Regions from separate parts of the Modestobacter roseus genome, predicted to be linked through region 2. Evidence: riboswitches for the same ligand, from Rfam matches in the RefSeq annotation. Region 2 holds a riboswitch; the other holds the start of a gene.
The links. A riboswitch is a leader RNA that binds a small molecule or an ion and turns the genes downstream of it on or off. The one in region 2 is predicted to bind thiamine pyrophosphate.
Positions count from the first base shown of each region.

Region 1 (3,349 bases), 120 kb from region 2:
CGTCGGCGATCGCCTGGCGGCGCTGCTTCTCCGCCTCACCGCGCTTGGCGCCCTCGATCGCCTCGGCCTCGGCCAGCGCCGACCGGCGGGCCCGCTCGCCCTCACCGGACAGCCGCGCCTGCTCGGCGGCGGCCTGGGCGGCGGCGATGGTGGCCTGCCGCTGCGCCTCGGCGGAGAGGATCGCGGAGTTCTTCCGGCCCTCGGCCTCCTGCTCCACCCGGTAGCGCTCGGCGTCGGCCGGACGGCGGACCTTGGTGTCCAGCTGGGCCTGGGTCAGCGCGGCGGTCCGCTCGGCGACCTTCTCCTGGGCGGTGAGGACCTCCTGGTCCTGCGCGGCCTGGGCGAGCGGGCCGGCCGCGGCCGCGCGGGCCTTGGCGGCGTCGATCTCCGCGTCGATCTCGGCCTGCTTGAGCTGCAGCTGGCGCTGGGAGACCGCGATCGCCTCGTCGGCGAGCAGCTGCTCCTGCTGGGCGGCCTGCCGAGCCCGGGCCTCGGCGATGCTCGCCTCCTTGAGCACCCGGGCGGCCTCCGGCCGGCCCAGGTCGGCGAGGTAGGTGCCCTCGGCCTGGATGTCCTGCAGCTGGAAGGTGTCCAGCACCAGCCCCTGACCGGTGAGGGAGGACTCGGCCTCCTCGGCGACGGCGGAGGCGAACGCGGCCCGGTCGCGGATGATCTCCTCGATCGTCAGCCGGCCGACGATCGACCGCAGCGCACCGGCCAGCACCTCCGAGGTGAAGGTGTCGATGCCCTCCTGCTGGGCCAGGAAGCGCTGGGCGGCGGCGCGGATGGCGCCCTCGTTGCCGCCCACCTTGACGATGGCGACGCCCTCGAGGTCGCACTTGACCCCCTGCAGGCTCACCGCGCCCCGGATGCCGACCGGGATGCGCCGGCTGGACAGGTCGATGGAGTGCAGCTTCTGCACCACCGGCAGCACGAAGACGCTCGCCCCCATGACCACCTTCTGCCCGGACATGTCCCGGCTGACCGCGCCGTCCGTACCGGTGACCGAGCGGCCCTGCCGGCCGGTGACCAGGAACGCCTGGTTCGGGCCGGCCACCTTGATCCGGGACAGCACGAGGAGCACCAGCAGGACGACCAGGACGGCGATGCCGCCGATCGCGTAGAGCAGGGTCATGACGCGGTGCCTCCGGGGCTGGCAGGGGGACCGTCGGGGGCGGTGGAGACCACCTCGACGGAGGTGTCGGACGGGGTGTCGACGACGTACACGGGGGTGCCCGCGGGCAGCGGGACGGCGCTGCGGGCGTGGTACTTGAGCTGCTGGCCGGCGACGCTGAGCCGCACCTCGCCGAACCCGCCGGCCGGCACGCCGGAGACGACGACGCCCTGGGCGCCGAGCAGCCGGTCGCTGGTCAGGGTGGGCTCGGTCGGCATGTCCCGCAGCGAGGCCGACAGCCGGATCGCCCCGGCCGCCAGCGGCAGCGCGACCACCAGGCCGCCGACGACGGCGAGCAGGACGGTCAGGGCACCGGCCAGTGGCGGCAGCAGGGCGGTCACCGCCGCGCCACCGAAGCCGACGCCGCCGACGAAGGCCGCGATCGCCGGGAGCGAGAAGGGGCCGTCGGCGTCCCCGCCGAACTCGCCGATCTCGCCGACCACGAGGGCGAGCACCAGCACGAGCAGGCCGAACCCGCCGACGGCGAGGAAGGCGACCGCGATCGGGTCCACGTGCCCTCCTCCTGGGTCCGGCGGACAGGTTCGCAGGTCAGCGCGTCGTGATCAAGCAGAGCCCGCGAACGGGTGAACGCCGGCCAGGGGGCGGTGTTAGCGTCGCGGACCGACACGGGGTGTCCCGCCCGGGACTGAGAGCACACCCGTCGAACCTGCTCCAGTTCGCACTGGCGAAGGGATGTCACGCGTGGACGTCAGCTCCCTGCGCACCGCCCGCGAGGCGCTGCGCGACACCGCACCCCTGGTGCACTGCCTCACCAACACCGTGGTGCAGACCATCACCGCCAACGCGCTGCTCGCCGTCGGCGCGGCCCCGGCGATGGTCGACGACCCGGCCGAGGCCGGCGAGTTCGCCGCCGTCGCCTCCGCCGTGCTGGTCAACGTCGGCACCGTCTCCTCCCGGACCGCCGACGCGATGCGCCTGGCCGCCCGCGCCGCCGGCGAAGCGGGCACCCCGTGGGTGCTCGACCCGGTCGCCGTCGGCGGGCTCGCGTTCCGCACCGCGCTGGCCGCCGAGCTGGTGGAGCTGCGGCCCACGGTGGTGCGCGGCAACGCCTCGGAGGTGCTCGCCCTGGCCGGCGCCGGGTCCGGCGGGCGCGGCGTGGACAGCACCGCCGACCCCGACGACGCGGTGGAGGTCGCCGCGTCGCTGGCCCGGCGCACCGGCGGTGTCGTCGCGGTCAGCGGGCCGGTCGACGTCGTCACCGACGGCGAGCGGACCGTGCGCGTCGGCGGCGGCTCGGTGCTGCTGACCCGCACCACCGGAGCCGGGTGCGCGCTGGGCGCACTGACCGCCGCCTACGTCGCCGCCACCGGCGACCCGCTGCTGGGCACCGTCGCCGCGCACGCCCACGTGGCGCTGGCCGCCGAGGTCGCCGCCGACCTCGCCGACGGGCCGGGCACCTTCGCCCCGCAGTGGCTGGACGCCCTCGACGCCCTGGACGGCGAGGCGCTCACCCGCGCCGACCTCCGCACCGCCTGATGCGCCGGGCGTTCGACCCGACCCTCTACCTGGTCACCGACACCCTGCTGTGCGCACCGCGATCGGTGCCGGAGGTGGTGGCGGCCGCGGTCGCCGGCGGGGTGACCGCGGTCCAGGTGCGGGACAAGACCGCCTCGCGCCGGGAGCTGCTGGCGCTCACCCGCGCGGTGCAGCGGGTGCTGCCGGACGGCGTCGCGCTGGTGGTCAACGACGCCGTCGACGTCGCGCTGATCGCCGGCGCCGACGGGGTGCACGTCGGGCAGGACGACCTGCCGGCCGCCGAGGTGCGGGCGCTGCTCGGCCCGGACGCCGTCCTGGGCGTCTCGGTGGGTGACGACGCCGACCTGGCGGAGGTGCTCGCGCTGCCGCCGGGCACCGTCGACCTGGTCGGGCTGAGCCCGGTCTGGGCCACCCCGACCAAGCCCGACGCCGGCTCCGGACTGGGCCTGGACGGGGTACGCGCCCTGGCCGCCCGCGCGCACGCCGGCGGGGTGGCCGCCGTCGCGATCGGCGGCGTCTCGGCCGCGAACGCCGGGCAGGTCGCCGCCACCGGGGTCGACGGCGTCTGCGTCGTCTCCGACATCTGCACCGCCCCCGACCCCGCCGCCGCGGCCCGCGCCCTGCGGGCCGTCCTGACCCAGGAGCTGATCGCTCGATGACCGCTGCCGTTGCGCTCAC
Region 1 covers NZ_VLKF01000001.1:3,601,691-3,605,039, forward strand. The annotation lists gene JD78_RS17240 (flotillin family protein) at 1-1,135, opposite strand, end outside; gene JD78_RS17245 (hypothetical protein) at 1,132-1,686, opposite strand; TPP riboswitch at 1,792-1,885, shown strand; gene thiM (hydroxyethylthiazole kinase) at 1,877-2,671, shown strand; gene thiE (thiamine phosphate synthase) at 2,671-3,330, shown strand; gene thiD (bifunctional hydroxymethylpyrimidine kinase/phosphomethylpyrimidine kinase) at 3,327-3,349, shown strand, end outside.
Region 1: another riboswitch for thiamine pyrophosphate. It lies ahead of thiM (hydroxyethylthiazole kinase); the one in region 2 lies ahead of JD78_RS17845 (purine-cytosine permease family protein).

Region 2 (3,349 bases):
ACCGGTGCCCCGGCGTCGACCGCGGCCTCGACCGCGGCCAGCGCCGCCGCCCCGCCGCGGGCGTCGGTGAGCACGTGCAGCCGCCCCATGGGCATGACCGGCAGGGTCACGACCGGCGCCCCCGCACCAGCGCCGGGGCCCGCACCACCAGGGTGAGCAGCACCGCCACCGCCAGGCTGACCAGCGACGCCGACCAGCCGTTCGCCGGGTCGATGCCCAGGTCGGTCTGCCGCTCGGTCCACCACGACGTCCAGCCGGCGCCCGGGCCGGCGAAGTACGTGGGCAGGGTGAGCTGGTAGGCGACGAAGCCGGCCACCCAGGGCAGCAGCAGCTCCAGCCGGGCCGGCGCGGTGTCGGACGTGTCCCAGGTGCCGCGGGGCAGCAGCCAGTAGGCCACCAGGAACACCCCGGCCAGCGGCACGAACACCGCGCCGATCAGGAAGAGGAACGGCTCGTAGGCGGCGATGTCGAACGTCAGCGCCAGCAGGGTGGCCACCGCGCCGACGACCAGCACGAGCACCCGCCGGTCGGCCCGCGCGACGACGTTCTGCGCCGACACCGCGGTGGAGTAGAGGTTGGCGAACGCCTCGTCCAGCTCGACGACCACCAGCAGCAGCACCGCCAGCGCGCCCAGCGGCACGACCAGCAGCGCGTCGATGACGTCCAGCCCGGCGCTGCCGTAGGCGGCCAGCGCCAGCACACCGAGGGTGAACATCACGACCGTGGCGACGCCGTACCCGACGCTCGCGCCGACGCCGGCGGCCCGGCTGCTGCGCACGTGCCGGCTGTAGTCGGCGGCCAGCGGGATCCAGGAGACCGGGAGCGCGATCACGATGTCCGCGGCGGTCCAGAAGGAGCTGGCGCTGCCCTCGGTGAGCTCGGGCAGCGGCTCGCGCAGCACCTGCACGTACAGGTAGACCAGCGCGGCCAGCGCCGCCCACACCGCGTAGCGGGCCAGCACCCGGACGACGCCGAGCGGCCGCAGCGCCATCGCGGTGGCCAGCACCCCGGCGCCGAGGACGAAGGGCCAGCGCGGGGCGTCGAGCACCCGGGAGGCGGCCTCGGCGATGATCACGATCTCGAAGGTGGCCCAGCCGACGCACTGCACGAGGTTCAGCGCCGTCGGCAGGTAGGAGCTGTGCCGGCCGAGCAGGCCGCGCAGCAGCACCATCGCCGGCACCTGCTCGCGGGCGCCGGCCGCGGCGGTGGCGCCCAGCAGCGCCGCGCCGATGACGGCGCCGACGACGATGGCGCCGATGGTCACCCACAGCGAGCGGCCGGGCATGACCACGTAGACCGCGGCGACCGGCAGCAGCAGGCTGATCCCGAGGTTGCCCCACAGGCCCAGCGAGTCGCGCAGGCCGAGGGTGCGTGGGGGCGCCTCGGTGAGGGTGAGGGGGGCGTCCGCGGCCACGGGGGACGGACGGGTGGGGGTGCTCATCAGGTGTCGCTCCCTACGCCGGCATTACCCGGTCAGGTTCCAGCGGTCGGCGACGCTCGGTCGCCCTCTCAGCCCGGTTCCGCCCGAGCTCCCGCACATGGCATCGGCCATGACGCCCGACACAGTAGGCCACCGGCGGACGGCGGCCCACCGCCGGGGAACCGCGACGTCCGGAACCCGGCTGCGGCGGACCGGCCTGGCTAGAGTCCCGGCCGTGCCGGTCGACGAGCTCCTCTCCCGATCCCCCGACGCCTGGCGGGAAGCCACCGCCCACCCGTTCCTGACCGGGGTGCGCGAGGGCACCGTGCCGGTCGCGGCGTTCGACACCTGGCTGGTGCAGGACGCCCGGTTCGTCGCCGACCTGCTGCGCTTCCAGGCCCGGCTGCTGGCCCGGGCGCCCCGGCCGGCGCAGGCGGTGCTGGCCGGTGGCCTGGTCGCGCTGGTCGAGGAGCTGGCCTGGTTCGAGCAGCTGGCCGCCGCCCGCGGCCTGGACCTCGCCGCGCCCGCGCTGCCGGCCACCACCGGGTACGCCGAGCTGCTGGCCCGGTTGGACGACGCCGACGTCCCGACCGGGCTCACCGCGCTGTGGACGATCGAGCGCACCTACCTGGACGCCTGGTCGGGCGCGCTGCCCGGGGCGCCGCAGTACCGGGAGTTCGTCGAGCACTGGACCGTGCCGGGCTTCGCCGGGTACGTGGCCGGGCTCGCCGCGGCCGCCGACGCGTTCCCGCCCGCCGACCCGGACGCCGTCTTCGCCGAGGTGGTCGCGGCGGAGATCGTCTTCTGGGACATGGCGATGGGCGCCGCGTGAGCGTCTCCAGCGACCTGTGGGCCGCCGACGCCGACCTCGTCGCGGCCGCGCTGGCGCACCCGTTCGTGCAGGGCATCGCCGACGGCACGCTGCCCCGGGAGCGGTTCGCCGGGTACGTCGCCCAGGACGCGTTCTTCCTCGACGCCTTCGCCCGGGCCTACCGGCTGGGCGCGGAGAGCAGCGGCGACGACGGGCTGCGGGCGGTGTTCACCGACCTGCGGGCGGGCGTGCAGGAGGAGCTGCGGCTGCACACCGGCTACGCGCAGCAGTGGGGGATCGACCTCGCCGACGTCCAGCCGCTACCGGCGACGACGGCCTACACCGGCTTCCTGCTCGACGCCGCCGGCCGGGGCGACGCCGCGCTGACCTGCGCGGCGATGACCCCGTGCATGCGGCTGTACGCCCACCTGGGCCAGCAGCTGGCCGGCCGGGCAGCCGGGCCGTACCGGGAGTGGGTGGACACCTACGCCGCCCCCGAGTTCGAGGAGCTGGCCGCCCGCCTGGAGCGGCTGCTCGACCAGCTGTGCGCCGACACGTCCGACCAACGGCTCGCCGCCGTGCGGTCCGCCTACTCGCGGGCGATGCAGCTGGAGGTCGGCTTCTTCGACGCGGCCTGGGCCGGTGCCTGACCCGGTCCTCCTCGAGGCGCACGACCTGCTGGTCGGCTACGCCACCGGGGAGCCGGTCTGCGCGCCGGTGAGCGTGGCGGTGGCGCCGGGCACCGCGCTGGGCCTGGTCGGGCCGAACGGGGCGGGCAAGTCGACGGTGCTGCAGACCCTGGTCGGGCTCCTCCCCGCGCTCGGCGGGACGGTGCGCTACGCCGGGCAGCCGGTCGACGAGCGCTCGGCGACCTTCCGCGCCGAGGTGGCGACCGTGCTCGACGAGGACGCGTTCTTCCCGGCGCTGACCGGCGTGGAGCACCTGCTGCTGGCCGCCCGCGGGCACGGGGTGGCCGAGGCCGAGGCCGTCGTCGCCCGGGAGGTCGAGGCATTCGGGCTGGCCGGGCGGGCCGAGGCGCTGCCCTCGGCGGTCTCCTCCGGTCAGCGGCGGCGGCTCGCACTGGCCGCGGCGCTCGTCCGGCCGGCCCGGATGCTGGT
Region 2 covers NZ_VLKF01000001.1:3,726,556-3,729,904, forward strand. The annotation lists gene thiE (thiamine phosphate synthase) at 1-95, opposite strand, end outside; gene JD78_RS17845 (purine-cytosine permease family protein) at 107-1,441, opposite strand; TPP riboswitch at 1,435-1,546, opposite strand; gene JD78_RS17850 (TenA family protein) at 1,656-2,252, shown strand; gene JD78_RS17855 (TenA family protein) at 2,249-2,881, shown strand; gene JD78_RS17860 (ABC transporter ATP-binding protein) at 2,874-3,349, shown strand, end outside.